DNA from 3 places in the Mesorhizobium marinum genome. Region 3 is predicted to be linked to each of the others. Evidence: riboswitches for the same ligand, from Rfam matches in the RefSeq annotation. Region 3 holds a riboswitch; each other region holds the start of a gene.
The links. Region 3 has a riboswitch for thiamine pyrophosphate ahead of thiB (thiamine ABC transporter substrate binding subunit). Riboswitches for the same ligand answer to the same signal wherever they lie in the genome.
Positions count from the first base shown of each region.

Region 1: it holds a riboswitch for thiamine pyrophosphate, as region 3 does, so the genes downstream of both, thiD (bifunctional hydroxymethylpyrimidine kinase/phosphomethylpyrimidine kinase) here and thiB (thiamine ABC transporter substrate binding subunit) in region 3, are expected to answer to the same signal.
Region 2: it holds a riboswitch for thiamine pyrophosphate, as region 3 does, so the genes downstream of both, thiC (phosphomethylpyrimidine synthase ThiC) here and thiB (thiamine ABC transporter substrate binding subunit) in region 3, are expected to answer to the same signal.

Region 1 is NZ_JBFOCI010000002.1:125,362-131,900, forward strand. It holds gene thiM (hydroxyethylthiazole kinase) at 1-198, shown strand, start outside; gene thiE (thiamine phosphate synthase) at 195-836, shown strand; gene thiD (bifunctional hydroxymethylpyrimidine kinase/phosphomethylpyrimidine kinase) at 892-1,707, opposite strand; TPP riboswitch at 1,768-1,887, opposite strand; gene ABUE31_RS06105 (LysR substrate-binding domain-containing protein) at 1,968-2,885, opposite strand; gene ABUE31_RS06110 (helix-turn-helix domain-containing protein) at 3,263-3,925, shown strand; gene ABUE31_RS06115 (VOC family protein) at 3,877-4,272, opposite strand; tRNA gene ABUE31_RS06120 (tRNA-Met) at 4,542-4,618, opposite strand; rRNA gene rrf (5S ribosomal RNA) at 4,748-4,862, opposite strand; rRNA gene ABUE31_RS06130 (23S ribosomal RNA) at 4,954-6,539, opposite strand, start outside.
Region 2 is NZ_JBFOCI010000002.1:111,753-124,268, forward strand. It holds gene ABUE31_RS06030 (nucleoside hydrolase) at 1-150, opposite strand, end outside; gene ABUE31_RS06035 (diphosphate--fructose-6-phosphate 1-phosphotransferase) at 342-1,508, opposite strand; gene ABUE31_RS06040 (endonuclease/exonuclease/phosphatase family protein) at 1,605-2,522, opposite strand; gene ABUE31_RS06045 (amidohydrolase family protein) at 2,623-3,477, opposite strand; gene ABUE31_RS06050 (FadR/GntR family transcriptional regulator) at 3,598-4,365, opposite strand; gene ABUE31_RS06055 (substrate-binding domain-containing protein) at 4,455-5,450, opposite strand; gene ABUE31_RS06060 (ATP-binding cassette domain-containing protein) at 5,846-6,589, shown strand; gene ABUE31_RS06065 (ABC transporter permease) at 6,602-7,600, shown strand; gene ABUE31_RS06070 (SDR family oxidoreductase) at 7,615-8,379, shown strand; gene ABUE31_RS06075 (NAD-dependent epimerase/dehydratase family protein) at 8,383-9,282, opposite strand; gene ABUE31_RS06080 (aldehyde dehydrogenase family protein) at 9,365-10,801, opposite strand; TPP riboswitch at 10,976-11,093, shown strand; partial or broken gene thiC (phosphomethylpyrimidine synthase ThiC) at 11,207-12,516, shown strand, end outside.
Region 3 is NZ_JBFOCI010000010.1:34,854-47,369, forward strand. It holds gene ABUE31_RS21865 (RNA polymerase factor sigma-32) at 214-1,074, shown strand; gene ABUE31_RS21870 (M48 family metalloprotease) at 1,081-2,604, opposite strand; gene thiQ (thiamine ABC transporter ATP-binding protein) at 2,721-3,476, opposite strand; gene thiP (thiamine/thiamine pyrophosphate ABC transporter permease) at 3,473-5,137, opposite strand; gene thiB (thiamine ABC transporter substrate binding subunit) at 5,113-6,114, opposite strand; TPP riboswitch at 6,159-6,261, opposite strand; gene ABUE31_RS21890 (thiamine diphosphokinase) at 6,364-7,002, shown strand; gene ABUE31_RS21895 (ABC-F family ATP-binding cassette domain-containing protein) at 7,010-8,812, shown strand; gene ABUE31_RS21900 (hypothetical protein) at 8,809-10,323, opposite strand; gene ABUE31_RS21905 (adenylosuccinate synthase) at 10,396-11,691, opposite strand; gene ABUE31_RS21910 (DMT family transporter) at 11,889-12,516, shown strand, end outside.

The sequences.
Region 1 (6,539 bases), on a different contig from region 3:
GTCGGCGCCTACGCCGCGATCGCGCCCGACCAGCCGTTCGAGGCTGCGACGGCGGCCCTGGTCACCTTTGCCGTCGCCGGCGAAAGCGCCGCTCGCGACGCCTCCGGTCCCGGCAGTCTCGCCGTGCGCTTCCTCGATGCGCTGCATGGGCTCACGGCAGCCGACCTCGAGGCCGGCGGCAGGGTCCTTGCGGCATGAGGCGGTTCGACCTGTCGCTCTACCTGGTCCTCGATCCGGATCTCTGCGTCGTCCATTCGATGGCGCAGACGGCGCGCCTCGCGGTCGCCGGCGGCGTCACCATGGTCCAGCTTCGCGACAAGGCGGCAACCACCGCCGCCCTTGTCGAGACCGGCCGCGAGCTGAAGGCGGCGCTGGCCGGCACCGGCGTCCCGTTGATCGTCAACGACGACCTGGAGGCCGCCGTCGCCATCGACGCCGACGGCTTTCACGCCGGGCAGGACGACGTGCCTGCTGAGGTCGCGCGCCAGCGGCTTGGCCCCGGCCGGATTCTCGGTCTCTCGGTCGAGACGGAAGCCGCCGTCGAGGCGATCGACGTCGGCGTGGTCGACTATGTCGGCGTCGGTCCGGTCTTCGCCACCCCGACCAAGCCCGACCACAAGCAGCCCATCGGTCTCGACGGGCTGGCCCGGCTCGTCCGCCTCTGTCCCCTGCCTTCCGTTGCCATCGGCGGATTGAAGCAGGCGCATGCCGCCCCGGTCCTTGCCAGCGGCGCGGGCGGGATGGCGGTGGTCTCCGCGATCTGCGGGCAACCCGATCCGCAGGCCGCCGCCCGGTCGCTGTCACGGTCGATCGAGGCCTGGCGCCTGTCGCACTGACGACCCGGCGACGGAGAACCGCGCGGCCGAAAGCGCCGGCCTCGGATAGTGGGCCTCAGGCGGCCGGCCACAGGCGATGGAAATGATGCAGGGGGCCATGGCCATGCCCGACCTCGAGCGTGCCGCTCGCCGCAAGCGCGCCCTGCAAGTAGCTTTTCGCCTGTCCCACGCTCTCCTCCACGGTGTTGGATGGCAGCAGCGCTGCGATCGCCGCCGACAGCGTGCAGCCGGTGCCGTGGTCGTTCTTCGTCTTGATGCGCGGCGCGGACAGTTCGATCGTCGCCGATTCGCCGTGCAGGATGTCGATGCTGGTTTCCGGATCCTCCATGTGCCCGCCTTTCAGCAGCACCCATCGGGAGCCGAGCCGATGCAGTTCGACCGCCCGCAAGCGCATCTCCCCGAGCGACCAGTCGGGCTCGGTGCCGAGCAGCACCGCCGCTTCCGGCAGGTTCGGCGTGATCACTGTGGCGAGCGGAACCAGAAGCCCGCGGACGGCGTCGACCGCCGCCGGATCGAGCAGGTGATGGCCGCTCTTGGCGACCATCACGGGGTCGAGCACGACGTTCGCGGCCCGATGTCGCCCCAGGCTTCCGGCGATTGCCTCGGCGATTCCGGCGTTCGCCACCATGCCGATCTTGACCGCGTCGATCCTGACGTCGTCGAAGACGGCGTCGATCTGCTCTGCGACGAATTCGGGCTCGAGCGCGACGTAGGAGCGCACCCCTTGCGTGTTCTGGGCCACCACCGCGGTGATGGCCGACGTCGCGTAGGCCCCGAGCGCCGAGAACGTCTTGATGTCGGCCTGGATACCGGCGCCGCCGGACGGATCGGTCCCGGCGATCGTCAGCACGTTGGCGACGGCGCCGCCCATGGCGCTCGGTGAAGGGTTCGGGTTGGACATTGCGGCCTCGCTGCAGAGACCGGAGAAGGAGCGGTTCGCCGTGACCAGTCCCTTCGCCGGCATGATCCGGATCAGGTTCAAAGGGTCACGGCGCTGCCTTTTGGGCCCGGCCGAATCTCAGCCCCCTGCGGGGCACCCCTCGGTGAAGGGCGATGTGTAGCAAGCCCGGCGCGGCGATGCATCCGCCATTTCGTCCCGACCGGAACGCCGCGAGGGCGCCGCGTCGGCCGTCAGGCTGCCGGGCGATCAACAGGCACGCCGCCCACCTCGGAGACGATCCAACGATAGAGCGCGTTGGCGGCCGGCTGGTCCAGCTTCCCGTTCGGCATCACGAAATGATAGCCGTTCTCGGTCGGCAGCGGCCGGTCGACGACGACCCTGAGCTGCCCCCCCTGCAATTCCTGCTCGATGAGATAGAGCGGCAGCAGCGCGACCCCGAGTCCTGCCGACGCCGCCTCGATCACCATCGCGAACTGGTCGAATCGGTGTCCCTGGTAGGAGGCTGTCGTCTCAACGCCCGCCAGCGCGAACCAGTCGGACCAGGCCTTGGGGCGCGTCGCGAGATGCAGCAGCGGAAGCTGCGCCAGCGTCTCCGCCGTTTGCGGCTCCGCATGCCCGGCCAGCACCGGGCTGGCCACCGGCACGATCACCTCCTGGCAGACATAGCGGCAGGTCGCATTGGCCCAGACCGGCTGGCCGTAGTGAATGGCCGCGTCGAAACCCTGTTCCTCGAGATCGAACGGCTCGGAGCGCGACGCAATGTCGAGCACGACTTGGGGATGCGCCGCGAGAAAGCCTGGCAGCCGCGGCGTCAGCCAGCGCGCCCCGAAGGTCGGCAGCGTGGCAAGCCGCAGCAGCGACGCCTTCGAGCCGGCCATGGCGCGCAGCATCGCCGCCTCCCCCTGCTGCAGGAGCTTGCGCGCGTCCGGCAGGAATTTTCGGCCGGCCTCGGACAGCACGACGCGCTGGCGCACGCGCTCGAACAGCAGCACGCCGAGCTGTCGCTCCAACTCGCCGATCTGCCGGCTGACCGTGCTCTGGGTCAGGCTGAGTTCACGCCCCGCCTGGGTCACGCTGCCGTGCCGGGCGGCGCTCTCGAAGGCCTGCAGCTTGCCGAGGTCGGGGATCAGTGCGCGCGAAAGGGTCATGCAGTACTCGCAACATTCATACTGGATTCTGAACGAAAGCTGTCCTCAAGAGGGTTACATAACGACGTGGGCGCATCAAGTCGCCGGACAGGACGCTGCCAGATCCTCATCCGGCGCCATCGTCAGGCAGCTGCCGCTCACCCCCAAACGAGCGCCGGCTCCCAATAGGTTAGTCGGCAAACTCAGGTCTGCCGGGCTGCTCCCAGGGGCCGTGTCTTGCGTTGCCGGAATCGCATGCCGGAGACTTTTGCGATAGGGATGTCGGGCCCATCCGACGTCGTGCATGTCGGATTGGGCCGGTGGGCAACCGCGTCCGCGCTGTTCTGCCCCACCCGGAAAATCATGCGGCGGCCCCGAACCGCGCCAGGTGCTGGACGATGACGACGAACCCCGGCTTCCATTGCTGGCGCCACCGGGCGCGCGACGACGAAAGTTTGATCGTCTTTCCAGACGGGTGCCGGGATGTGCTGATCATCAGACCGAAGCGGGGACCGGTCCAGATCCTCCTGACCGCGCTCGACGTCCGGCCGCGGCATGCGCATCTTGCCGCAGGCGACGACGTCGTCGGCTACCGTCTGCGGCCGGGAACGACCATGTCTCCCGCCGAACTGGAGGCCATTCGACGCGCGCCGGCGCAATCGCAGCAAATCCTAGCCAACGCTTCCCGCAGCGGGACCGACGCGGGCGATGCGATCCAGCTGCTTTCGGAACCGGGCATCACCGTCGCGCGCGCGGCAAGACGTCATGGCGTATCGCTTCGGACGCTGCAGCGCCATTTCATTTCCAGCGACCTGCCGCCGCCCGACTTCTGGCGACAGCTTTCCAGGGCGCGACGGGCCGCAGCCATGCTGGGGCAGTCCGAACCACTGGCGGTGATCGCCGGCGAATGCGGTTTCAGCGACCAGGCGCACATGAGCCGCGATCTCCGACGCTGGTTTTCGTCGACGCCGGCGCAACTCAGCCGGAGCCCGCTGGCGCTCGAACTCTTGCGTCAGCCCGCGCTCGGCAACTGGACCGGCGAACAGATCTCGACCAGATAGCCGTCGGGGTCGCTGACATAGGACGTCGTCTGTCCCCACGGCTCGTCCCGCACGGCCTGGACCGGCGCCGCACCGGCCGCGACGGCGCGATCGTACGCCGAGTTTACGTCCTGGGTCTCGAAGGCGATTTCGAAGACCGGCGCCTGTGGCGACGGACTGCCCGGGGCCTTGCCCAGCTCCCGCATCAGCCGCTTCGATGAAAAGGCGAGCCTGGTCTGGCCGGTGGAAAGCTCGCCATAGTCTCCCGACTCGTGAAGGAATCGCCGCTCGAGGTTGAAGGCGCGTTCGTAGAACGCCAGTGCCCTGGCGACATCGTCGACATAGAGGATGGTGTATCGGAAGATCATGCTTCTCTCCGGCAGGCGCGTGATCCATTTCAATGGACGCCAGGGCGTCTTTTGTCTTGAAGGATCGCGACAGGGCCGGCCATCGGTCGCAGGCCGGCGGCACCGCTCGCGCGAGGAACTGCCGCGAACGCGCCAAGGAAGCGACGGCATTTCGAGCTGGCGAGAGAAGCCGAAGGGCACAACCGGGATGCGGCGCAATGTCGCCCGAATGGCTACGGTGTCCCCAAAAGCAAAAAACCCCGCCGGTAAGGCGGGGTTTTCAGAAAGTTTGGTTGCGGGGGCAAGATTTGAACTTGCGACCTTCAGGTTATGAGCCTGACGAGCTACCGGGCTGCTCCACCCCGCGCCACCGGACCGACTGCCGAGGCAGACTGTCCTTGAGAAGCTGTCCCGTCAAACGAAAGGGCCGCTTTCGCGGCCCGAAATCCCGTTTGGCGGGCCGTCGTAAGAGAAGATTTCAACATGCGCTTTGCAGACCTGGCAGCGACTTACTCTCCCGCGTCTTGAGACGAAGTACCATCAGCGCTGGGGCGTTTCACGGCCGTGTTCGGAATGGGAACGGGTGCAGCCACCCCGCCATAACCACCAGGTCGGCAAAGAGCATGTTGTGTTTTCGAGAAGCTGTTCTTGACGTGCCGTCCGATCAGAGCCGTTCAGGCGCGATGGGCACAGAGAATGAGAACGATCAAGCCGATCGAGCTATTAGTACCGGTAAACTTCATGCGTTGCCGCACTTCCATACCCGGCCTATCAACGTGGTCGTCTTCCACGGCTCTCAGGGAATACTCGTTTCAAGGTGGGTTTCCCGCTTAGATGCCTTCAGCGGTTATCCCGTCCGGATATAGCTACCCTGCAATGCGGCTGGCGCCACAACAGGTCCACCAGAGATCCGTCCATCCCGGTCCTCTCGTACTAGGGACAGATCCTTTCAATATTCCTACACCCACGGCAGATAGGGACCGAACTGTCTCACGACGTTCTGAACCCAACTCACGTACCGCTTTAAATGGCGAACAGCCATACCCTTGGGACCTGCTCCAGCCCCAGGATGCGATGAGTCGACATCGAGGTGCCAAACAACCCCGTCGATATGGACTCTTGGGGGTCATCAGCCTGTTATCCCCGGCGTACCTTTTATCCGTTGAGCGATGGCCCTTCCACACGGGACCACCGGATCACTATGACCGACTTTCGTCTCTGCTCGACTTGTCAGTCTCGCAGTCAGGCAGGCTTATGCCATTGCACTCAGCGAACGATTTCCGACCGTTCTGAGCCCACCATCGCGCGCCTCCGTTACTCTTTAGGAGGCGACCGCCCCAGTCAAACTACCCACCACACATTGTCCCGGACCCGGATAACGGGCCGCGGTTAGACATCCATAGAGATAAGGGTGGTATTTCAAGGGTGGCTCCACCAAGGCTGGCGCCCTGGCTTCAAAGCCTACCACCTATCCTACACATGCCACTACGAATGCCAATGTGAAGCTATAGTAAAGGTGCACGGGGTCTTTCCGTCTAACCGCAGGAACCCCGCATCTTCACGGGGAATTCAATTTCACTGAGTCTATGCTGGAGACAGCGGGGAAGTCGTTACGCCATTCGTGCAGGTCGGAACTTACCCGACAAGGAATTTCGCTACCTTAGGACCGTTATAGTTACGGCCGCCGTTTACTGGGGCTTCGATTCAGAGCTTGCACCCCTCCTCTTAACCTTCCAGCACCGGGCAGGCGTCAGACCCTATACGTCGCCTTGCGGCTTCGCAGAGCCCTGTGTTTTTGATAAACAGTCGCTACCCCCTGGTCTGTGCCACCCTCCACTGCTTGCGCAATAAAGGGTCACGCTTCTTCCGAAGTTACGCGTGCAATTTGCCGAGTTCCTTCAGCATAGTTCTCTCAAGCGCCTTGGTATACTCTACCAGTCCACCAGTGTCGGTTTCGGGTACGGTTTATAAGGAGGAGCTATTTCCTGGAACCACTTCGCCGCCAGATCAATCCGATAAGACCTGACGACACACGTGATCCGTCACTACCTCCAAGCTCACGAATATTAACGTGATTCCCATCGTCTACGCATTTCTGCCTCGACTTAGGGGCCGGCTAACCCTGCTCAGATTAACTTTAAGCAGGAACCCTTGGACTTTCGGCGGGGGTGTCTCTCACACCCCTTACGTTACTCATGTCAGCATTCGCACTTCTGATACCTCCACCGCCCCTCACAGGTACGGCTTCATCAGCTTACAGAACGCTCCGCTACCGCTCACGATTGCTC
Region 2 (12,516 bases), on a different contig from region 3:
GGCGAGCGCGTTGCGCGTCGTGTTCTCGACATTGTGGTTGCCCGAGACCGTGGTGATGCCGAGCAGGTCGATGTTCGGGTTGCCGGCCGCCAGCAGGATGGCGATCGCGTCGTCATGCCCGGGATCGCAATCGAGGATGATCTTTTCCATGTGTCCCCTTTCGGCCAGGCCGGTGCGGCTCACCCGTTGGCGGTCGCCACGCCGCACGGGACGGCGATCGTCCGGCGAGTTCAGCGCGCGATCTTCCCGGACAGGGAAATCCTGCCCACGCAGGCGGTCATCGCCGGCATCCTATAGCACCGGCATCGGCGGCGAAACGCCATCGATTGCGCGGACGCCCCTCAGACGAACGGCTTGGCGACCTCGAAGCGCTTCGGCACCAGCCGGTTCAGATAGGCCATGCCCTTTTCGGTGAGACCGGTGCCCTCGGCGGAGAGGAAGTCGTCCGGCATATGGCGGGTCTTCGCCGCCACGCTGGAGAGCGGCACGATGTTCAACACCGTCTTCTGGCCGTCGAACTGCAGCGCCACCGAGCCGCCGCCGCGCGCCGCCGCCTCGACGGCGTGCACCCCGGCATCGAACGCCTCCTGGCTGTCCACCTTGCTGATCGCGCCGACATAGCCGCGCGGCATGTAGCCCAGCGCGTCGACGCGGGCGCGCTTGCCCGGCAGGCCCTCCGCCAGCGCATGCTCGAAGGCGCGGTTCAGGTCGCTGCCCGACAGCTTGACGTTGCCATGCGCGTCGCGCTCGACCTTGTCGGGACCGACGATGCTTTCGACCAGCGAGGTGCCGTCGGCGGTCTGCACGCCCTCGGACACCGCGACGACGCAGCGCTTGTGCTTGTCCAGCGTGCGCTTGACGTCGTCGATGAAGCGGGAGACCGAGAAGGCGCGCTCCGGCACGTAGATCAGGTGCGGGCCGCTTTCCTCGTCGAGCCGCCACGCCGCCGACGCCGCGGTCAGGAAGCCGGCGTGCCGGCCCATCACGATGGCGACATAGACGCCCGGCAGCGCGCGAAAGTCGAGGTCGACCGAGAGGAAGGCGCCGGCGACGAATTCGGCGGCCGACATGAAGCCCGGCGTGTGGTCGTTTTCCATCAGGTCGTTGTCGATGGTCTTCGGCGCATGCACGAAGGCGATCGACCCGCCCGACGCGTCGGTCAGGATCTGCTGCGTGCCGGAGGTGTCGTTGCCGCCGATATAGATGAAGGCCTGCGCGTCTGCCTTCTGCAGCCCCTTCAGCACGAGGTCGCAATAGGCCGCGTCGGGCTTGTCGCGGGTCGAGCCGAGGCCGGCGCTCGGCGTACCGCCGAACAGGCGCAGTTGCGCCTCCGGCAGGTCGGAGAGCACCACGAAATCGCCGTCGCGAACGCCGCGAACGCCATGGCGGGCGCCGAGCACGCGCGCCTTCGGGTAGCGCTTGCGGATCTCCAGCGTCGCGCCGGCCACCGTCTGGTTGATCACCGCCGTCGGCCCGCCGCCCTGCGCGATCACGAAGGTCTCTGCCATCTCGAAAATCCTCTCCGGGAATGCCTGTCTGCCGTTGCGGCACACATGCCCGTCTTTGCCGGCAAGCGCAACGGCAGACTTGGCGCCGCGCGCCGCCTACTCGCCGGCCTCGGACAGCACCAGTTGCTCGTTTCCGTGCATTTCGCGCAACGCCGCCGGTATGTCGATCGTCGCCTTCAGCGGCAGGTGGTCGGACGCGACCCGCGCCAGCGTGCTGTCATGCACTTCCATGGCCGTGACCAGGCCCGGCGATCCGATCACGCGGTCGAGCGCGACGACCGGGAAATAGGACGGAAACGAGAAATGCGCGTGGCTGAGCGGCCCGAACACCGGCCTCAACTCATGCAGCGACGATTTTCGGCCCGGGCGCCATTCGTTGAAGTCGCCGACCAGCAGGATCGGCAGGCGCGGCCCGTGCTCGATGGCGTCGAGGATGGAGCGCACCTGCCAGCGCCTGCTGCGCCGCAGCAGGCCGAGATGCGCCGCGACGAGGCGAAGTGGGCCGGCCGGCAGGTCGAGGTCGACGACGAGCGCGCCGCGCGGCTCGGCCCCCGGCAGGGCCAGCCGGCGCATGGCGCGCACCTCGCCCCGCCTCAGGAACAGCGCGTTGCCGTGCCAGCCGTGGCCGTGCGGCCGCTCCGAGGTCGGGATGTGCGTCAGCCCGGCCTCCTTCTCGAGCGCCTCGAGGTCGAGCAGCCCGTGGCGGCGGCCGAACCGCTTGTCCGCCTCCTGGATGGCGACGACGTCGGCATCCAGCTCCGCGATGACCGACGCGATGCGGCCCGGCTCGAAGCGTCCGTCCGTGCCCATGCACTTGTGCACGTTGTAGGAGGCGACGACCAGTTCGTGGTCGCCGTGCGGCCTTGCCGCCCGCCGCGGCTTTGCGTGGGCGTCCACCGACTGCATGGCCTGCAGCCGGTTCCTCAGCCTGCTCTTGATGGTGCTGAGCCGCGAGTTCCTCCGCAGCCGGGCAAGCAGCACCGGATCGAGGAAGGCAAGGCGGCTCTTGGTCATGAGGTAACCCTGGTGGACTTTCCTGACGACAGTGTTAACGGCAGCCGCCGGCAAGGAAAAGCAGGCGGGCGTTGAAGGTTCCGTTATCGGCGCCGGCGCGTCAGCGGCCGACCGACAGTCCGAGGTTCCAGATGCGGTCGGCGTTGCGCCAGAACAGCGCTTCGCGCTCGTCGTTGGAGCAGCCGGAAAGTACGGCGTGCGTCGCCGCTATCCACGCCAGCAGTCCGCCGCCGAGCGTGCAGACCGGCCAGTCGCTGCCCCAGACGACCCTCTCCCAGCCGAAACAGTCGATGATGTGCTCGACATAGGGGCGCAGCGTGGCGGCCGTCCATGTGTCGCCGTCGGCATAGGCGACGATGCCCGACACCTTGGCCATCAGGTTGGGCCTTGCGGCGAGTTCGGAGATGCCGCGCTTCCAGGCGTCGAAGTCGCCGCCCTTGATGTCGGGAACGCCGCAATGGTCGAGGATGAAGGTCACGTCGGGGGCGAGCGTCGCCAGCGCCAGCGCCAGCGGCTGCTGGCGCGGAAACATGCAGATGTCGAAGGTGAGCCGCGTGCCGGCGAGCCGCCTGACGTTCTGTCGGAACAGCGCCCCTTGCGAGATGTCGTCGTCCACGGTGTGCAGGATGCGCCTGAAACCCCTGACGAAGGGATCCGCCAGCGCGCGTTCGAGCAGGGCCTCGAACCCCTCCTCCTCGGGTCGACAGGCGGAGATCGCGCCGCGTATCAGGCTGCCCGGCTTCTTCGACTGCTCGCGCACGAACGCGATCTCGCCGGCAATCTGCTCCGGCGCCACGTCGACTTCCATGTGGAGCACGTCGGTGACGCCGGCCTTCTGCGCATCACGCGCATATTCTGCGTAGAGGAAATCGCGGTTGAGCGCGGGCGCGCCGTCGAGCCACGGATAACCGAGCCGGGACTGGTCGATGAGATGCAGGTGGGTATCGACGAGCACGCTGTCCTCCTTGAACTTGGACGTCTTTGGGGACGCCTTTCATGCGACGGTCGGTCATCGGAGCGCAAGCGATCATTGCCGCCGCCGGCAAGGCGCCGGCGCTGCCGTGACCGTGCCCGGTCAGAGAGACCCGCGCCCGATGACCTTGTCGGTGTTGGCGAGCAGCCGCCGGACGGCCGCGCGGGCCGCTTCCGGACGCTTCAGCCTGACGTTGCGTTCGATCGCCTCGTGCAGCTTCTGCGCGTGGCGCACATCAGCCGTCTCGCGGGTGACCACGACGAACAGATTGTTGAGCGCCGATTCGATCAGCACGCCAAGCGGAACCAGCAATTCGTTGCCCGACGCCCGCAGGATGGCCAGGTGGAAGCGCGTGTCGGCGTGGGTGCGGGCGGCCAGCGACGTCGCGTCTCCCATTTCCCGGCATGCCTTGCTGATCTCTGCCATCTCCTCCTCGGAGCGGCGCTCTGCGGCAAGCGCCGTCGCGTCCGGCTCGATGATGTGACGGAACTCCTGGACGGTGCGCAGGAACCCCTCGCGGTCGGGCGCCATGGCGTACCAGCCGAGCACGTCGCGATCGAGCAGGTTCCAGCGCTCGCGCGGCTCGACCCAGCTGCCGACCTTGGGCCGCGATGACAGGAGGCTCTTGGCCATCAGCATCTTGATCGCCTCGCGCACCGCCGACCGGCTGACGTCGAATGTCTCCGACCACTTCGCCTCGTTCGGCAGGATGGTGCCGGGCGGATAGTCGCCGCGCACGATGCGCATCCCGATCTCGTTGGCGAGGGAGGCGTGCACGCTCGATCCGGCGGCAAGCGAAGCGCCGCTTCCCCTGCTCCGTTCGATCGGAGCCGGGCCGGTGGCGGAAGCGGTTTCCTTGATGCGTCGCATGAGTCGATCCCCCTGCAGGTTGCTATCGCACTTTCGGCAGGGCGAGCAAGAAGCGGACGCGCCCGAACCCGGGCGCGTCCTCGGTCCGCCTACTTCTGGATGCAGGTGTCGGCCGTGTCCTTGGTGCATTCGTCGAGACCGGTGAACACCGGGTCGGCGACTTCCTTGCCTTCGATCAGGTCGATCATGACCGTCGGCGCCTTGTAGCCCATCTCGAACGGCCGCTGGCCGACGAGAGCGGTCACCAGGCCTTCCTTGGCGATCGCCACCTCTTCGCCGATCGTGTCGGCGGCGCCGATCACGAACTGGTTGGCGGCGATCTTGTCGGCCATCGGCTTGAACAGGTCGCGGTAGGGCTGCGGCGCGCCGAACAGCGGCCAGCCGCCCATGATGCCGAAGCCGACGAGGTCGGGGTTGGCGGCGAGGATGTCGGTCATCGCCTGCACGCCCTTGGCGCCATCGTCATTGGTGAACACCGGGCATCCCGCGACTTCGGTCCAGCCGCCTTCGCCCTTCAGTTCGGCCAGCCCCTCCTGGCCGGACAGCGAATCGCGCCAGCCCTGCGCGCGGCGCAGGATGTTGTCGGCGCCCGGGTTGCCCTGGATCGAGCAGACCTTGCCGCCGGCCGGCAGCGCTTCCTTCATGTAGTCGCCGATGCGCTTGCCCATCAGGTAGTTGTCGGTGCCCAGATAGGTCTTGCGCAGCGCCGAGTCTTCCTTGGCGAGGTCCGCGTCGAGGGTCATCACCGGGATGGTCGGGTTCGCCGTCTTGATCGACTGCGCGATCAGCTTGGCGTTGGACGGCGAGATCGCGATCGCGACGGTCGACGGCTTGCCGAGCATGTCCTGCACGATCTGCGCTTCGCCGGCTTCGTCGGACGTCGACGCGGGACCGGTGTAGAAGCATTCATATTCCGAGCTTGCGTTCTCGGAGTTCCACTTCTGGCAGCCCTGGTTGATCGCCTCGAAGAACGGGTTGTCGAGGCCCTTCACCACGATGACAAGCTGCTTCTTCTCCTGTGAGAGCGCCTGGCTTGCGCCGAGCGCCATCGCCGCGGTTGCGGCCAGCAACAGAAGCTTCCTCATATCCTTCCTCCCATTGAACCAGGCGAGCACGGAGGTGCGCGCCGCACGCATCGGCCCGGACCTGGGCCGCACGCGGATCGCGTCCGCGCATGGCGTCGAGCCGACAAACTCCCGTGATCGCATAGCAGCCGAGGTCCGGGCCGGCAGCGCCAGTCGCGAGCACGAGCATGCTTCCCAAACAAGGCGGCAAGCTAATATCGGCGCGTTTCATGCGTCAACGGGTATTGTCCTATTTGTCTTACAAAATTGACGATTGGTCGCCGGACTATCGATTGACGCCCGCGCGCCTGTTTGCGTAAATGCCCCCGATCGTTGCCTCGGGAGGACAGCAGGCGACGACCGTCAGCGGGCCGGTAGGGCGCGATGCCTGACCAAGGCCGGGGAGGTTGCAAGTCGTGGCGGTTCTCGAACTGATCAACGTCTCGAAGCACTTCGGCGCCATCCAGGCGGTCAGCGACGTTTCGTTTTCGCTGAGCCCCGGCGAGGTCGTCGGGCTGATGGGCGACAACGGCGCCGGAAAGTCCACCCTCGTGAAGATGATCGCCGGCAACTATCGCCCGAGCGAAGGCACCATCCGGATGGAGGGGACCGACCTCGTCATGCACCGGCCGGTCGATGCGCGCCGCCACGGCATCGAGATCGTCCACCAGGACCTTGCGCTGTGCGACAATCTCACGGCCGCCGCCAACGTCTTCCTCGGGCGGGAGCTGCGTCGCGGCGTCGGCCCGTTCGGCGTGCTGGACTATGCCTCCATGTACAACCGCGCTGCTGAAATCTTCAGGGAGCTGAAGTCCGAGACGCGCCCGCGCGACCTCGTCAAGCAGATGTCGGGCGGCCAGCGGCAGGCCGTGGCGATCGGCCGGACCATGCTTTCGGAGGCGAAGATCGTGCTGATGGACGAGCCTACGGCGGCGATCTCCGTGCGCCAGGTCGCCGAGGTGCTGCACCTCATACGCCAGTTGCGCGACAAGGGCATCGCCGTCGTCCTGATCAGCCATCGCATGCCCGACGTGTTCTCGGTGGCCGACCGGGTGATCGTCATGCGGCGCGGCCGCAAGGTCGCCGACAAGGCGATCGGCAGCAGTTCGCCCGAGGAGGTCACCGGCCTGATCACCGGCGCGATCGAGATGGCGGCGTAGGGGGAAGCGGGAATGGCTGTTACGCTCGACCAGACCATAGCCCACAAGCAGCACGGCCTGGTCAGCCGGATCGTCGGCACGCAGACCTTCTGGGTGCTGGTGGCGGTCCTGCTGGCTTGCCTCTATCTGTCCTTCGCGACCGATTCATTCGCGACGGCCAAGAACCTCTACAACATCACCCGCAACGTCACCTTCGTAGCCATCATCGCGCTCGGCATGACGCTGGTTATCATCACCGGCGGCATCGACCTGTCGGTCGGCTCCGTGCTGTGCCTCTGCAGCATGGTCCTCGGCGTCACCATGCACGCCGGCTGGGGCATCGAGGTCGGCATCGCCGCCGCCGTCGCCACCGCGCTTGTGGTCGGCGCCTTCAACGGCGTGCTGATCGCCTATCTCGGCTTCCCGCCCTTCGTGGTGACGCTTGGCATGCTGTCGATCGCCCGCAGCCTGGCGATGGTCGCCTCCGGCAACACGGTCGTCTTCGAGTTCGGGCCGGACCACGACAAGCTGCTGGCGCTCGGCGGCGGCGCCTGGTTCCTCGGCATCGCCAATCCTGTGCTTTACATGATCGTGCTGGCGCTGATCACCGGCTTCGTTCTGCGCTGGACGAAATTCGGCCGCCATGTCTACGCCATCGGCGGCAACGAGCACGCGGCGACGCTGACCGGCGTTCCGGTCAAGCCCATCAAGGTTGCCGTCTACATGATCTCGGCGCTGTCGGCCGGCATCGCCGGCATCATCCAGACCGGCTGGCTCGGCGCCATCACCACCAACCTCGGCGCCGGCCTGGAACTGCAGGTGATCGCCGCCGCCGTCATCGGCGGCGCCAACCTCGCCGGTGGCGTCGGCACCGCCTTCGGCGCGCTCGTCGGCGCTGCGCTCATCGAGATCATCCGCAACAGCCTCGGCCTGCTCGGCATCAACGCCTTCTGGCAGGGCACCTTCATCGGCGGCGCGATCATCCTGGCGGTGCTGTTCGACCGCATCCGCAATTTCCGCCAAAGCGACTAGGGCAAGCACAATTCATGTCAGACCTGTTCAGCCTGAAGGGCCGGATCGCCCTCGTCACCGGTTCCGGCCAGGGCATCGGCTACGCGCTGGCCAAGGGGCTCGCGGCACACGGCGCGAAAGTCGTGCTGAACGGCCGCACCGCGGCAAAGATAGGCAAGGCGGTCGCCACGCTGCGCGGCGAAGGGCATGACGTCGAGGCCGCGGTGTTCGATGTCGTCGATGCGGCCGCCGTCGGCGCCGAGATCGACCGGATCGAGCGGGAGCTCGGCCCGATCGACATCGTGGTCAACAATGCCGGCGTGCAGTTCCGCAAGCCGCTCGACGAGTTCCCGGACGACAAGTGGCAGGAACTGCTGCAGGTGAACGTGACCGGCGTCTTCAATGTCGGCAAGGCCGTGGCGAAACGCATGATCCCGCGCCGGCGCGGCAAGATCATCAACATCGCCTCGGTGATGAGCGAACTCGCGCGCGAGACGATCGCGCCCTACACGACGACCAAGGGCGCTGTGAAGAACCTGACGCGCGGCATGTGCGCCGACTGGGCGCGGCACGGCATCCAGGTCAACGCCATCGCGCCGGGCTTCTTCAAGACCGAACTCAACACGGCGCTGTTCGAGAACCCGGACTTCAACGCCTGGCTGGAAAAGCGCACGCCCGCCGGCCGCTGGGGCGCGGTCGAGGAACTCGTCGGCGCGGCCGTCTTCCTGGCCTCCGACGCGTCGTCCTTCGTCAACGGCCACACGCTGTTCGTCGACGGCGGCATGACCGTTTCGGTGTGAGTCCTATGTCTTCGGCGCGTATTTGCGCCAGTTGTGCTGCTGCTTGAAGCCGAGCACTTTCCTGATCTTGCGGTTGGAATAGAGCGACTCGTACTTGCCGAGCTTCCGCTTCAGCGGAACCTCAGGATAGAAGCGGTCGAGCAGTTCCTGCGTCGTCAGGGCGGCCGACGGATCGTCGTTGGCCGCGTTGAAGACCTGGTAGCCCAGCCCGCTCTTGGCGATGCAGAGGTCGACGATCTGGCCGAGGTCGCGCGCATCGATGTAGCTCCAGGCGATGCGCTTGCGGAAGGCCGGATCCTTGATCCATTTCGGGATGTAGCCTTCGTATTCGTGCGGCTCGATGACGTTGCCGATCCTCAGCGCGTAGATGTCGAAGCCGCTGCGCAGCGCAAAGGCGCGGGCGCATTGTTCGTTGACCACCTTGGATAGCGCGTAGGAATCCATCGGATCGACGTCGTACGCCTCGTCGAGCGGGAAATAGGCGGGATCCCTGGGTTCGTTGGCGAAGACCACGCCGTAGGTCGTCTCGCTCGACGCGATCACGATCTTCTTGATCCCGAGCTTAACCGCCGCCTCGATGACGTTGTAGGTGCCCATCGTGTTGACGCGGAACAGCTCGTTGTCGGGCGTGATCATGATGCGCGGGATGGCGGCGAAATGGACGACGGCGTCGACCGGCTTGGGCCGCAGCGACGGGTCGAACTCGTGCAGGCCCATGTAGCTCGACAGCGCGTTGAACACCTGGCCGCTGTCGGTGATGTCGGTGATCAGCGTGCGGACTTTCGGATTGTCGAGCGGCCTGGTGTCGATGTTGAGCACCTGGTGCCCCTTCCCGACCAGATAATCCACGACGTGCCGGCCGGCCTTGCCGCTGCCGCCGGTGAACATGATCCGCTTGCCCATCTCGATCTCCCTATTTGTCTGACATTTGCAGGGAGTTGCCGCCGGACGCAAGCCCGGCGGCGAGGCAATTCGCGGGCCGCGCCTACGGGAGCGTGTAGGCCGTCTTCACCGTGGTGAAGAATTCGGCGGCATAGCGGCCCTGCTCGCGCGGGCCGAAGGACGACCCTTTCCGGCCCCCGAACGGCACGTGGTAGTCGACGCCCGCCGTCGGCAGGTTGACCATCACCATGCCGGCCTCGGCGTTGCGCTTGAAGTGCGAGGCGTGCTTCAAGCTGGTCGTGCAGATGCCCGACGACAGGCCGAAGACGGTGTCGTTGGCGGCGGCCAGCGCCTCGTCGTAGTTCTTCACCCGCATGACACTGGCGACCGGCCCGAAGATTTCCTCGCGGTTGATGCGCATCCCGGCGGTCGTCTCGGTGAACAGCGCCGGCTGCAGGTAGAAGCCGGGCGTGTCGCGCTTGAGCAGGTCGCCGCCGAACGCCAGCCTGGCGCCTTCCTGCTTGCCGATGTCGATGTAGGACATGTCCTGGTCGAGCTGGCTCTGGTCGACCACCGGCCCGACATGGGTGCCCGGCTTCACCGCGTCGTCCACGACAAGCGCCTTCAGGCGCTCGCCGACCGCCGCGACGAACCTGTCGTGGATGCCCTCGGTGACGACGAGCCGCGAGGACGCGGTGCAGCGCTGGCCGGTCGAGAAGAAGGCGCCGTTGACGGCGACGTCGACCGCAACGTCGAGGTCGGCGTCGTCGAGCACCACGAGCGGGTTCTTGCCGCCCATCTCGAGCTGGAACTTGCGCATGTGCTCGACGCAGGCGGCGGCAACTTTCTTGCCGGTGCCGACCGAGCCGGTGAAGGTGATCGCGTCGACGCCGGGGCTGTTGAGCAGCGTGTCGCCGACCACCGAGCCGCGGCCCATGACGAGGTTGAAGACGCCTTCGGGAACCCCGGCGCGCACGATGATGTCGGCGAGCGCCCAGGCCGAGCCCGGCACGAGATCGGCCGGCTTGAAGACGACCGTGTTGCCATAGGCGAGCGCCGGCGCGATCTTCCATGCGGGAATGGCGATCGGAAAGTTCCACGGCGTGATGATGCCGATGACGCCGACCGGCTCGCGGGTGAGCTCGACATCGATGCCGGGACGGGTGGACGGCAGCTTTTCGCCCGACAGGCGCAGCGTCTCGCCGGAGAAGAAGTCGAAGATCTGCGCCGCGCGCAGCACCTCGCCGGTCGCCTCGGGCAGCGTCTTTCCTTCCTCGCGGGCGAGCAGCCTTCCAAGCTCGTCCTTGCGCGCGACGATCTCGTCGGAAACCTTTTTCAGGATATCGTGGCGCTGCTGGATGCCGGAGCGCGACCACGCCGGAAACGCGGCCCGCGCCGCGGCGATCGCCTGTTCGGCCTGCTCGCGCGATGCGCGCGCGTAGCGGCCGACCACGTCGCCCGTGTCGGAGGGATTGATATTCTCGGCGGCCTCTCCCGCGTCAACCCAGCTCCCGGCTATGAAGTTCTGATGCAAAGTCATGGGTCTGCCCTTGTCCGTCGGTTTTTGTTGGTGGCCGCAGGCTGAATACAGGGCAATGACGCATGCTTAAAGCAAATTCGACCCCTGCGACACGACCGGATGGCGATCGCCTGCCCGCTTCCGCCCGATCGCGCCGGACCAAGTTGACATCGGTCGGACCGGTTCGCTAGATGACGACTTCACCAGGGGGGTCCCGACAAGGGGCTGAGATACTGCTGGCTTCGCGCAGCGCAGTGACCCGTCGAACCTGATCCAGTTCATACTGGCGTAGGGACGGTGCGAGGCGCAGCAGGCCGGTCTCCGGCTGGAGCATTCGGGTTCATCCACGCCCGAAGTCCGATTGCCAAACCTCTGTTCCTCCTCATCGCATGGACTGGGTCTCCTGCAGAAGAGGAGGCTCAACGCATGAATGCCCAAACCCCGACCGTCACGACGGGCAAACTTCCCGCGTCGAGGAAGGTCCACAGGGCCGGAAGCATCCATCCCTCAATCCGGGTGCCGATGCGCGAGATTTCGGTCCATCCCAGCGCCGGCGAGCCGCCGGTCACGGTCTACGATTCGTCCGGCCCCTACACCGACCTATCGGCGACGATCGACATCGAGGGCGGCCTGCCGCGCCTGCGCGAACAATGGATCCTCGCCCGCGGCGACGTCGAACGCTATGACGGCCGCGCGGTGAAGCCGGAGGACAACGGCTTCGTCTCGCCCGACCGGCTGACGCCCGAATTCCCGGTCCGCAACGCGCCCTTGCGCGCCACCGACGGCCGCGCCGTCACCCAGCTCGCCTATGCCCGCGCCGGCATCGTCACGCCGGAGATGGAATTCGTCGCGATCCGCGAAAACCTTGGCCGGGAGCAGATGAGGATGAAGCTGGAGCGCGACGGCGAAAGCTTCGGCGCCGCCGTTCCCGACTTCGTCACCCCCGAATTCGTCCGCGACGAGGTGGCGCGGGGCCGCGCCATCATCCCGTCCAACATCAACCATCCCGAGAGCGAGCCGATGATCATCGGCCGCAATTTCCTGGTCAAGATCAACGCCAATATCGGCAATTCGGCCGTCACCTCGTCGATGGCCGAGGAGGTCGAGAAGATGGTGTGGGCGACCCGCTGGGGCGCGGACACCGTGATGGACCTCTCCACCGGGCGCAACATCCACAACATCCGCGACTGGATCGTGCGCAATTCGCCGGTGCCGATCGGCACCGTGCCGCTCTACCAGGCGCTCGAAAAGGTCGGCGGCATCGCCGAGAACCTGACCTGGGAGGTGTTCCGCGACACGCTGATCGAGCAGGCCGAGCAGGGCGTCGACTATTTCACCATCCATGCCGGCGTGCGCCTGGCCTACATTCACCTCACCGTCGACCGCGTCACCGGCATCGTCAGCCGGGGCGGCTCGATCATGGCCAAGTGGTGCCTGCACCACCACAGGGAGAGCTTCCTCTACGAACATTTCGAGGAGATCTGCGACATCTGCCGAACCTATGACGTGGCATTTTCGCTTGGCGACGGCCTGCGTCCCGGCTCGATCGCCGACGCCAACGACGCGGCGCAGTTCGCCGAACTCGAAACGCTCGGCGAGCTGACGAAGATCGCCTAGGCCAGGGATTGCCAGGTGATGATCGAGGGGCCCGGCCACGTGCCGATGCACAAGATCAAGGAGAACATGGACAAGCAGCTCGAAGTCTGCGGCGAGGCGCCCTTCTACACGCTCGGGCC
Region 3 (12,516 bases):
GCGCCGCCGAGGCACGCTTATCGGACGGAAGCGACGTTCCTGGCAAGTGCGCCACGGGTCGCGGCGAGTTGGGATCCCCGCCTGTTTGCCAGGAACAGATACCTTAGGAACCTTTTCGGGCTCGCCGCGTTTGCCGTTTTTGCGTGCGCCGTCAGGCGCGAAATTTGTGCGGCACGGTATCTCAATCGCGCCGATCCAAGACGGGAGCGCCGCGTGACCCGGGAAACCATCGACCGACGACTGGCGAGGGCCGCGATGCAGGCGCCCTACCTGGAACGCAGCGAGGAATACGAACTCGCCATTCGCTGGAAGGAAAAGAGCGACCAGCAGGCGCTCAACCGGATCACCCTCTCCCACATGCGCCTGGTCATCGCGATGGCTTCCAAGTTCCGTAATTTCGGGCTGCCGCTGGGCGACCTCATCCAGGAAGGGCATGTCGGCCTGCTCGAGGCAGCCGCCCGCTTCGAGCCCGAGCGAGAGGTGCGCTTCTCGACATATGCGAGTTGGTGGATCCGGGCCTCCATCCAGGACTACATCCTGCGCAACTGGTCGATCGTTCGCGGCGGCACGAGTTCCCAGCAGAAGTCCCTGTTCTTCAACCTGCGCCGGCTCAGGGCGCGGCTCGCGCAGGGATCGCAGGCGCTGACCAACGACGCCATCCACCGCGAGATCGCCATCGCGCTGCGGGTGTCAGAGGCCGACGTCGCGCTGATGGATGCGCGCCTGTCGGGGTCCGACACGTCGCTCAACGCGCCGCTCTCGGAAGAAGCAGGCTCGTCGGCCGAGCGTTCGGACTTCCTGGTGTCCGACGACCCCCTGCCCGACGCGATCGTCGAGGAGACTATCGACGTCGAACGCCGCAGCGTCTGGCTCAGGCAGGCGCTGGGGGTGCTCAACACGCGCGAGATGACGATCATCGAGCAGCGAAGGCTGACCGAAGACGGCGCCACGCTGGAAGCGCTCGGCGACGCGCTCGGCATCTCGAAAGAGCGGGTGCGACAGATCGAGAACCGGGCGCTGGAAAAGCTGAAGGCCGCGCTGACCAGCCAGGGGGGCGGTTTCCTCGCGGCCTGACCGGCGTCAGCTGTCGGTAATGATCTTGACCTTGTCTCCGGCCGAAACCGACGCGCCCGGCGCAAGCGCGTTGAGGACGCGGAACAACTCGAGCTTCCGGTCGACGCCGACCATCGTGGCGGCGATCGAGCCGACCGTCTGGCCGGGCTTGACCGTGACGACCCTGACCCTGAGCGGCTTGAGAGACGCCTTTTCCCGCGCCGACAGGATCTTGAAGCTTCCGCCGACGGTCTGCGCCACCGCGTCGAGCCGATCGCTGCCCAGGGGTGCGGCCGTCAGCAGCCGGTATACCTGCCCGCCAGCCCTCACCACGGTGATGTCGAACTTCCAGCCGTCGGCCGCGGCGCGAGCGGTCGCGGCTTCATTGCCGTTGATCGTCACCGCGCGCACGCTGGACGGGTCGAGCCCGGCCACCCAGCCCGAACGGATGTAGTCGGGCAGCTTGGTGCGCGAGGCGAGCGCGACGCCGTCGAAGCGAACCGCGAGGTCGCCGGGCCCGGTCGCCGTCACCGCTGCGGCGCTGTTGTCGATGACGAAGCCGGGCGGCACGGAGAACGAGACGCCGAGGCGCGGGTGGAGGAACGTGTTGCCCCGAACGAACCCCTCTTCCGGCGTGTCGCCATAGAGCAGCCCGTCAATGCCGGCGAGGAAGGAATCGCGATCACGGCTGCCCTGCCCCGCCGCGCCGATCTGGCGCGCATGCCGTTGGGCAAGATCTATGCGCTGCGGCGCGTTGGGGTGGCTCGCCAGGAAGTCCAGGCTGGCGTCCGTCGCGCCGCTGACCGAACGGAAATCGGTGTATGCCGACATCGACTGCAGGAACCGTCCCGCCGCATAGGGGTCGAAACCTGCCTGGCCGCTGGTCCTGATGCCGATTGCGTCGGCCTCCAGTTCCTGGTTGCGCGAGAACTGGGCCATGCGCAGCTTGCCGCGCAGCAGCGCGACGTTGGCGTTCTGGTTGTTGCCGAGAACGTCGGTGACCACCCTGGTGGCGATCACCTCCTCGGCTTCCTTCTGCTGGCGCTGCAGCCCGTGATTGGCGGTGACATGGCCCATTTCGTGCGCCACGACCGCCGCCAGTTCGGCCGAGTCGTTGGCCAGCGCCAGCAGCCCACGGGTGATGTAGAGATAGCCGCCCGGAAGCGCGAAGGCGTTGACGTTGGGCGAGTTCAGGATGGTGATGCGGTAGGTCTGCCCCGGATTGCCCGAGACCGTGGTCAGGCTGCCGACGACCTTGGCGACCATCCGCTCGAGCTTCGGATCCGAATATTCGCCGCCATAGGTGGCCAGGATGCGCGGATGCTGGGCGCGGGCGAGTTCGGCCAACCGATCGTTGCGAGAGACCGAATCGACCGTGACCGGGGTTTCCGACGGCCTGAACGCCGATTCCTTGATGCCGCCGGACGTCGACAGGCCGGACAGCGCCTGGCAGCCGGCGAACAACGCCGAAAGCCCCGCCGCGGCGGCGAGGCGCGCAACGTGGTTCAGCGGGCGGGACGACCGCGAACTGGTCCCTCCTCGGCTGATCATAGGAACCGGCAGCTCCTTTCGGTCGACGCACCAATTTGGGAGAGAGGCGCGGTCACAAACTGTTTCGGGGTCACCAATAGCACGAAATGGCCCCCGAAATGCGATGTGGCCGTAAATTATGTCGGCTTGCGGGCAAACTTCGTGAAGTCGGACCCGATATAGCGCCGGAACGCCTCAGGCGCACCATCGGCGAAGAAGCTGTCGGTCGCACCCGCCGCAACGACGACGCCCTGCTCCAGGAAGACGACCTCGTCGGCGACGCGCCGCGCGTCCTCCGGCTGGTGCGTCACGAAAAGCGTGGTCATGCGGCGCTCGGCCTGCAGGCCGAGCAGGAGTTCGAGCATGTCGGAGCGCAGGGCCGGCCCGAGCGAGCCGAACGGCTCGTCGAGCAGCAGGACCGGGCGGTTGCGGACCAGCACGCGGGCCAGCGCGACCCGCTGGCGCTCGCCGCCCGACAACTCGCGGGGGAGCCGGTGCTCCTTGCCCGAAAGGCCGGTGCGCCACAGCGCCTCGGCGATTGCCATGTCGTCGGCCTCGTCGAGACGGAGCGAGGGCGAACGGCCGAGGCCGACGTTCTTCCTGACGTCGAGGTGGGCGAAGAGGTTATTCTCCTGGAACACCATCGACACCGGTCGCGCCGCCGGCGGCAGGCCGGTGACGTCTTCGCCGCCGATGAGAACGCGGCCTGCCGCCGGGGTCTCGAACCCGGCGACAAGGTTGAGCAGGGTCGACTTGCCCGAACCGCTCGGGCCCATCACCGCCGTGACGGCGCCCGCCCGGCATTCGACATCGAAACGCATCGCCGCATCGCCGTAGGTGAAGCGCACCTTGTCGAGGCGCACCGCGACGCTGTTCGCCTTGCTGACGTTCATGCCGCCCTCGTTCCCCCGAACCGATCCGCCGCGAAAACGAGAGCCAGGCAAAGGAGGCCGAGAAGCAGCGCCAGGCCCGCAGCGTCCTCGGTCCTGTAGGATCCCATTCTTGCAAGCAGAAGATAGGGCAGCGTCTGCACCGAGTCGCTGCCGAAAAGCGCGATGACGCCGAGATCGCCGAGCGAAAGCGCCATGGCGAAGGCCAGTCCGGTCGCAACGGGTCTTCGCAGCGCCGGCCAGTCGATCAACCTGGCGCGGTTCCACCCGGCAATGCCGAGTTGCGCGCAGAGCCGGTCATTGCGCTCGCCGGCGGCGTCGTAGGCCGGGCGTATCGCCCGGATCACGAACGGCATGGCCATGACGGCATTGACCGTGACGACCATGACGGGCGCGACCGCGAACAACAGGTCGGTGTGCCGAAGCAGCACGAACCAGCCGGCGCCGATGACGATCGGCGGCACGACGAGCACGAAGCCCGCGCCGGTGCCTGCAGCGCTTTCGAAGAACCTTCCGGCCGGGGAACGCGCGCCGGACGCCGCGCGCCGCGCGGCGGCCAGCGACAACGCCAGCGCAACCGACAGGAGCGCCGACAGCACGGCGAGCGCGATGCTCGTCGCCGCCGCCTGCCGCACCGCGGCTTCGCCGGCCAGCCTGCCCAGGTCGGCGCCCAGCCCGGCGATCAGCGTCGCCGCCATCGGTGCGGCGACGAAGACGAGCGCGGCGACGATGATCGCGGCATTGGCCGCGGCCTCCGCCGCGCCGACGACGACGAACTTCCTCGGCGCTACCGGAAGGTTGACGTCGATCGCCGTGCTGGCGCCGAGCCGCGTCAGGGCAAGCACGACGACGCCGGTCAAGGCGATCTGCAGCGCGGTGAAGGTGACCGCGCGCGCCGGATCGAAGTCGAAGCGCAGCGCCTGGTAGATCGCCACCTCGAGAGTGGTCGCCGCAGGTCCCCCTCCGAGCGTCAGCACGATCGTGAAGGAGGTGATGCAGAGCATGAAGACCAACCCCGCGACGCCGGGGATCGCCGTTCGTATGGCCGGCCATTCGACAAGCCGGAACGTGGACCCCGCGCCCATGCCCAACTGGCTCGCCAGCCGCCACTGGTCGGCCGGCAGCGTGTCTAGCGCCTCCAGGAAAAGCCGGGTCGCCAACGGCAGGTTGAAGAAGACATGCGCAACGAGAATGCCGGAGAGGCCGTAGATCCCAGGCCAGGCGGCCCCGCCGGCGAGCGCCGAAAGCGGCGTCGCGAGGAGCCCTGCGCGGCCGAGCAGCGCCAGCATGCCGAGCGCCGCGACGATGGCGGGGATCGCCAGCGGCAGGGCAAACAGCCTGAGGATGAGCGCGCGCCCCGGGAACGCGGGGTGGCGCGACAAGGCCCGGGCGACCAGGATGGCCGGCGCCACCGACAGGACGGTCGAAAGGGTCGCCTGCCAGAGCGTGAACCAGACGACCCGCGCGAGGTAGGGATCGAGCGCCGCGACGGCGCCGCCAAAGTCGCGCGCGCCCTCCGCGATCAGCCCGGCAAAGGCCCCGCCGATGAGCAGGCCAATGCCTCCCAGCGCGAGCGCGCCGGCGACGATCCGGCCGTCCCTCCCCTGCACGAGGGGAGGTGAAGGGCGCGGCGGTCGCGTCACCGGCTCATCGCTGCCAGCCATTCGTCAACCCAGTCCTTGCGGTTCGCGGCGACTTCATCTGGCGTGAAGAGCAGGGTCTTGACCGGCTGCGGCAGCTTGCCGAAGGCCGGGTCGAGCGGCTTGTCGGTGCGCCCGGCGGGAAGCATCCAGTTGGTCTCGGGAATGACGTCCTGGAAGCCGGGGCCGGTCATGAACGCGATGAAGCGGGCCGCGAGCGGATTCTTCGCGCCCTTGGTGGTGATGCCGGCCACCTCGATCTGCAGGTAATTGCCTTCGGCGAAGGCGAGCGCCTTGTAGCGCTCGGTGCCTTCGGCGACCATGTGGTAGGCCGGCGAGGTTGTGTAGGACAACACCATCGGAGCCTCGCCCTTGGTGAACAGGCCATAGGCTTCGCTCCAGCCCGGGGTCACCGTCAGGACGCGATCCTTCAGCTTGGCCCATGCTTCCCCAGCCTTGTCGCCATAGACCGCCTTGACCCAGAGGACCAGCCCGAGGCCGGGCGTCGACGTGCGGGGGTCCTGCAGCACGATCTTCTGGCTCGGGTCGCCATCCACCAGTTCGGCCAGGCTCGCCGGCGGGTTCGCCAGCTTCTCGGAGTCGTAGACGACTGCGAAATGGGCGTAGTCGTAGGGCACGAAGACGTCGTCGCTCCAGCCGCCAGGGACGTCGATCGATGCGAGATCGACGCCGGAGGGCGAAAACAGGCCGGTCGCGGCGGCCTCGGCCGTCAGGTTGGTGTCGAGGCCGAGCACGATGTCGGCCTTGGTGGCGCTGCCTTCCAGCTTCAGCCGGTTGAGCAGGGCGACGCCATCGGCAACCGCGACGAACTCGACATCGCAGCCGCAATCGGCCTCGAACGCCTTCTCCACCTGCGGACCCGGCCCCCATTCGGAGGTGAAGCTGTCATAGGTATAGATCGTCAGCTTGTCCTGGGCCACGGCGGGCAGGACCGAGAGGCCGATGGCGAAAGCGAAAACGGAACAGAGACTTGTGCGCATCAGCGCCTCCTTCGTTATTGGGTTGAAGGGAAGAAAGGCGCCGGGTTTCCGAAGCGTCTAATCCCTCCGCCGGTACAAGCCGGATCAGGTTCAGCGGGTTGGCTTTTGCCTCTCAGCCGGTCACGTCCGGCACCCCGTTAGAGCGGCCCGACAAATAGTGCCCAAGCCTTAGGCAGGCAAGCGTTTCTTTTGGATTCGGGCGGCTTTGCGCCTTCCAATTTCGGCACGGCGCATGGTAAGGGCGTCGCCATGAGCAGATTTGTCATCCTCCTCGGCGGCAGGCTGGTGCGCACACCGCGCCTCGACGCCCAGTTGGCGGGCGCCCGCGTGATCGCCGCGGACGCCGGGATGACGCATGCCAAGACGCTCGGCATCACGCCGGAACTGTGGGTCGGCGATTTCGATTCATCGACCGCCGAACTGGCGGCGGAATACGCCCACATCCCGCAGAGCCGCTACCCCGAGGAAAAGGACAACACGGACGGCGAGCTTGCGGTTACCGAGGCGCTGAAGCGGGGCGCGACGTCGCTCGTGCTCGCCGGCGCCTTCGGCGGCCGCGTCGACCATGCGTTCCTGCATGTCGCGCTTGCCATCCGCCGCGCCAAGGAAGGCCTGCCGGTGGTGATCACCAGCGGCAACCAGGAGGCGCATCCGCTGCTGCCGGGCGCGCGCGACTTCGACTTCGACGATGGCACCCAGTTCAGCATCCTCGGCTTCTCGCACCTGTCCGGCGTCACCGTGATGGGCGCGCGCTGGCCGCTCGATGGCGTCGAGATTCCGTTCGGCTCGTCGCTCACCCTTTCCAACGAAGTGCGCGGCGACCTGCGCATCTCGATCGGGGTCGGACGCGCGCTGCTGCTTGCCCATCCCTACCCGGGCGACCTCTAGCCTTCCGATGCCACCTCCCCTCCTGACGCTGGACGGCATCCTGCTGACATTTGGCGGCGCGCCGCTGCTCGACGGCGCCGAACTGTCGGTCTCGGCCGGCGACCGCATCGCTCTGGTCGGCCGCAACGGTTCGGGCAAGTCCACCCTGCTGAAGGTCGCCGCCGGCCTCGTGGAACCCCAGGACGGCAAGGTGTTCCGGCACCCCTCGGCAACGGTGCGCTACCTGCCGCAGATGCCTGACATGGATGGTTTCGAGACCGTGCGCGCCTATGTGGAGGCGGGACTCGGACCGGCCGACGACCCGCACCGCGCGGCCTACCTGCTCGACCATCTCGGCCTCGACGGCGAGGCCAGGCCGGACACGCTGTCCGGCGGCGAGGCCCGGCGCGCGGCACTTGCCCGCGTGATGGCGCCGGAACCCGACATCCTGCTTCTCGACGAACCAACCAACCATCTCGACCTGGCCACCATCGAGTGGCTGGAGGAGGAACTCGTCCGCTCGTCGTCGGCGCTGATGCTGATCTCCCACGACCGCCGGTTCCTCGAACGCGTCAGCCGCGCCACCGTCTGGCTGGACCGCGGGCGAACCCGCCGGCTCGACAAGGGATTTTCACATTTCGAGGAATGGCGCGATACGATCCTCGAGGAGGAGGAGCGCGAGCAGCACAAGCTCGGGCGCCAGATCGTTCGCGAGGAACACTGGCTGCGCTACGGCGTGACGGCGCGGCGCAAGCGCAACATGCGCCGGCTGGGCGAACTCCAGACCATGCGCCAGGCGTTCCGCGCGCACCGCGGCGCCGAGGGCGTCGCCACGATGGCGGCAAGCGACGCGGCGGAATCCGGTAAACTCGTCATCGAGGCCAAGTCGATCGCCAAGAGTTTTGGCGACCTCAAGGTCGTCGACGATTTCTCGATCCGCATCCAGCGCGGCGACCGGGTCGGTCTGGTCGGCCCCAACGGAGCCGGCAAGACGACGCTTCTGAAAATGCTGACAGGGGAACTGGAACCCGATTCCGGCAGCGTGCGGCTCGGGGTCAATCTCGATATCGCGACGCTCGACCAGAAGCGGGCGGTCGACCCGAACGAGACGCTTGCACATTTCCTGACCGACGGGCGCGGCGAGACGCTGCTTGTCAATGGCGAGGAACGCCATGTCGTCGCCTACATGAAGGACTTCCTGTTCAAGCCCGAGGCGGCGCGGACCCCGATCCGCGAGCTGTCGGGCGGCGAGCGGGCGCGGCTGATCCTGGCGCGCGTCCTGGCCCGCCCGGCCAATCTCCTGGTGCTGGACGAGCCCACCAACGACCTCGACATGGAAACGCTGGAGCTCCTGCAGGAACTCATCACCGGCTTCCCCGGCACCGTCCTGCTGGTCAGCCATGACCGCGACTTCCTGGATCGAACCGTGACGAGCGTGATCGCGCCGGACGGCGCCGGACGCTGGATCGAATATGCCGGCGGCTATTCGGACATGCTGGCGCAGCGCGGCGGGGCCAAGCTGGAAGACCGCAAGGCACAGGCCCGCGCGCCCGCGCCGGAGAAGGCCGTCGAACGCCAGCCCAAGGCCGCCGCGAAGAAGCTCTCCTACAAGCAGAAGTTCTCGCTCGAGACACTGCCAGGCAGGATGGAAGCCGTGACGACCTCCATCTCGACGCTCGAGAACCAGCTCGCCGACCCGTCCTTCTACGAGAAGAACCCGGCTTCCTTCGCCAAGACCATCGCGGCCTTGGAAAAGGAGCGGCAGACGCTGTCAGCCATGGAAGAAGAGTGGCTGGAACTGGAGATGCTGCGGGAAGAGCTGGAAGGCTAGCCGGGCGAATCGGCGGGAGCGGCCGACGAACTGGCCGACGCCGCCGCCCAAGCCTTGAGCGCCTCGTCGAACACCTTGTCGCCCGGCACGCCCTTTTCCATTGTGAAGAGCGCGCGACGCCCCGACTTGTAGACGACCGGGATATCGATCCAGCTCTGGCGGCGAAGCAGCGTCAGGTTGGCGTTGGTCTCGGCCTTGCCGTCGTTCAGCGCGACCAGGAAGAAGCCATCGGCGATCTTCGCCGGGATGCCGATCAGCGGATTGCCGGCCTCCTGCTCGGAACCCTTCATGGCGACGCGCAGGATGTTGTCGATGCCGCCGCCCGGGAAGCCTTCAGGCGTCAGGAAGATCATCTCGATGATGTGGCTGGCCGGCAGCGACTGGTCGGCATTGCGCTTGATCGTCATGCGAAGCTTGACGTCCTTGCCGGTGATCGTCGCCTCGGCGCGGATCGCCGGCTCGGGCGGCAGGTTGCCCCCGGGCGATTCCTGCACGAGCGACCACACCGTGGTGCCCGGCTCGGCCGAGCCTTCGGCAGCGCTCGTGCGCTCCTCGTAGAAGATCGCCTTCTGCGCGACGGCGAGCGTGGCGTCCGAAGCGGCAGCGTCGGGGGCAGCCGCCTGGTCCGTGGCGGCCGGCGCCGCGTCCCCTCCGTCGGGGGCGGCAGCGGGATCGACCGTCATCGGCGGGTTGACGCCCGGCGGCTGCGTCAGCGCGGACACCGACGTGCCTTCGCCGACGGTCGCGCCACCGTTTGCGGGACCGGGATCGCTCTCGGTGCCCTCCGGCGTCAGGCGCTGCGTGAACTTCGGCGTCTCGCTGGTCTGGATCGGCGGCGCGTTGGCGGCCGCATCCTGGGCCGGCGCCGGCGGAGTGGTTTCCGCGGTCTGCGAACCGCCCATCCCGAACAGGTCACCGAATGCGTCGCGGTTGAGCCATATGCCGTAGCCGCCGCCAGCGATGACGGCGAGCAGCACGGCGGCGACCAGAAGGGGCGCCAGGCTACGCCGCCGCGCCGGCTCCTGCCGGGCGCGGGCGTATTCCATATGCTCGTCATCCGCCTCGATGCTCGACGGGTCGGGCTGCGGCTGGCGCGGCGGAGGCGGAGCCGGCTGGCGCATCGGCGGAGCCGGCGGCGGCGTGGCGGGCTGCCGGGCGGCCGGGGCCGCAGGGCGAGCCGGCATCGAGGGCGGCGGCGACGGCCGCGCGCCGGTCTTGACCACCGGGCGTTCCAGTTCCTTGGGTTGCGGGTTCTTGAGCGACGCGAAGACGTCTTCCAGTTCCGCCAGGGGATCGGAACTGGCGGCGTAGCCGCGCTCGATCGACGCGATGGCGTCTTCCAGCGCGCGGCGCTGGCGATCTGCGACGCTGGGCGGCGGCGGCGGGTTGATGGCGGCCAGCTTGGCGGCGACCGTCTGGCGCGCCTTGTCGTAGACACGCTGACGGGTCGCCGGCGTGGTTTCACCCATGCCGTCGAGGGTCTTTTTCAGAACCGCTACGAAATCTGCCATTCCATTCGACCTGTGTGCCGGTACCCGCGATGCGTTAAGTCATTGACCGAATTATGCCGGGGAGCTCATTAACTAATCTTGAAACGGGTCCGTCACAAGTATCGTGTCGTCCCGCTCCGGGCTTGTGGACAGAAGCGCCACCGGAGCCCCGATCAGTTCCTCGATGTAGCGAACGTACTTCACCGCCTGCGCCGGAAGGTCGTTCCAGCTGCGCGCGCCGGCCGTCGTTCCCGACCAGCCTTCGAGCGTCTCGTACACCGGCTCGACCCTCGCCTGCGCGCCCTGGCTGGCCGGCAGATAGTCGATGACCTCGCCGTCCAGCAGGTAGCCGACGCACACCTTGATCTCTTCGAGACCGTCGAGGACATCCAGCTTTGTCAGCGCTATGCCCTTGATTCCGTTGACTGCGACGGCCTGGCGGACGAGCACGGCGTCGAACCAGCCGCAGCGGCGCTTGCGTCCCGTGACGACGCCGAATTCGTGCCCGCGCGTACCCAGGAACTCGCCGACCTCGTTCTGCTGCTCGGTCGGGAACGGCCCCTCGCCCACGCGCGTCGTATAGGCCTTGGTGATGCCGAGCACGTAGTCGATCGCGCTCGGTCCGACGCCCGAACCAGCGGCGGCCTGCCCGGCGACCGTGTTCGACGAGGTGACGAAGGGATAGGTGCCATGATCGATGTCGAGCAGGGTCCCCTGGGCGCCCTCGAAGAGAATTCGCTTGCCGGCGCGGCGGTGATCGTCGAGCACCTTCCACACCCGGTCCATGTAGGGCAGGACCTTGTCGGCAACCGAAGTGAGTTCGTCGAGGATCGTCTGCGGATCGCATTCGGCCTCGCCGAGGCCGCGCCTCAGCGGATTGTGATGGGCGAGCAGACGGTCGACCTTGGCCGGCAGCGTGGCGGGGTCGGCGAGGTCCATGATGCGGATCGCGCGACGGCCCACCCGATCCTCATAGGCCGGGCCGATGCCGCGTCCAGTCGTTCCGATCTTCGTGCCCTTGGCGGCCTTCGCCTCGCGCATCCGGTCCAGTTCCCCGTGCAGGGACAGGATAAGCGCCGTGTTTTCGGCGATTTTCAGGCGATCGGGCTTCACGTCGACGCCTTCGGCCCGCAGCTTCGCGAGTTCGGAGACAAACGCATGCGGATCGAAGACGACGCCGTTGCCGATGATCGACAGCTTGCCGGGGCGGACCACGCCGGATGGCAGAAGGGACAGCTTGTAGACCTTGCCGTCGATGACAAGCGTGTGGCCGGCATTGTGGCCGCCCTGGAAGCGCACGACCACGTCGGCGCGTTCCGACAGCCAGTCGACGATCTTGCCCTTGCCCTCGTCGCCCCACTGGGAGCCGACGACCACCACGTTGGCCATGATACCTTCCTTCGATCACCATGCTGCAGCGTCGCCGCGACGCGACGACAGGCCTCTATAGCGGCAAGCCTTGCGCAGCGCGACATTTCTTTCCGCTTCCGGCACAGGCACAACAAGATGCCGGCACGGCACCATTTACTTGCAGCGCGCCCGCCGCTAGGTGCGATGTTCGACTGGCCGTCCAACCGGGCCCGGACATGTACCGCACCGCCTACCTCCTGCTCCTGCTAACGACGATCTTCTGGGCCGGCAACGCCGTCGCCGCAAAGTTTGCCGTCGGCCACGTCTCTCCGATGGTGCTCAACACGTCGCGCTGGGGGATCGCGCTCGTCATCCTCAGCGCCTTGGGGTGGCGCAGATTTGCCGTGGACTGGCCCGAGGTGCGGCGCCGGGCGCTTTATCTCCTGCTTCTCGGGGCGGCCGGCTTCAGCCTCTTCAACGTCGCGCTCTATTCGGCGGTTCTCTACACGTCGGCGATCAACGCCAGCATCGAGCAGGCGGGCATCCCGATGCTCATCATCATCGCGAATTTCCTGCTTTTCGGACAGCGCGCCAGCATGGCGCAGATCGTCGGGTTCCTGGTGTCCTTCGTCGGCGTGGCGATCACCGCGAGCCATGGCGATCCCCGAAGGCTGCTCGCGCTCGACCTCAACTTCGGCGACCTTCTCATGCTCGGCGCGATTACCGCCTATGCCGGCTACACGGTCGCGCTGCGGTTCAGGCCGCAGATCCACTGGCAGAGCCTGATGATCGCGCTCGCCGCCGGAGGCTTCCTCGCATCGCTTCCGTTCACCGCGGTCGAGATCGCGTCGCAGAACGCGATCA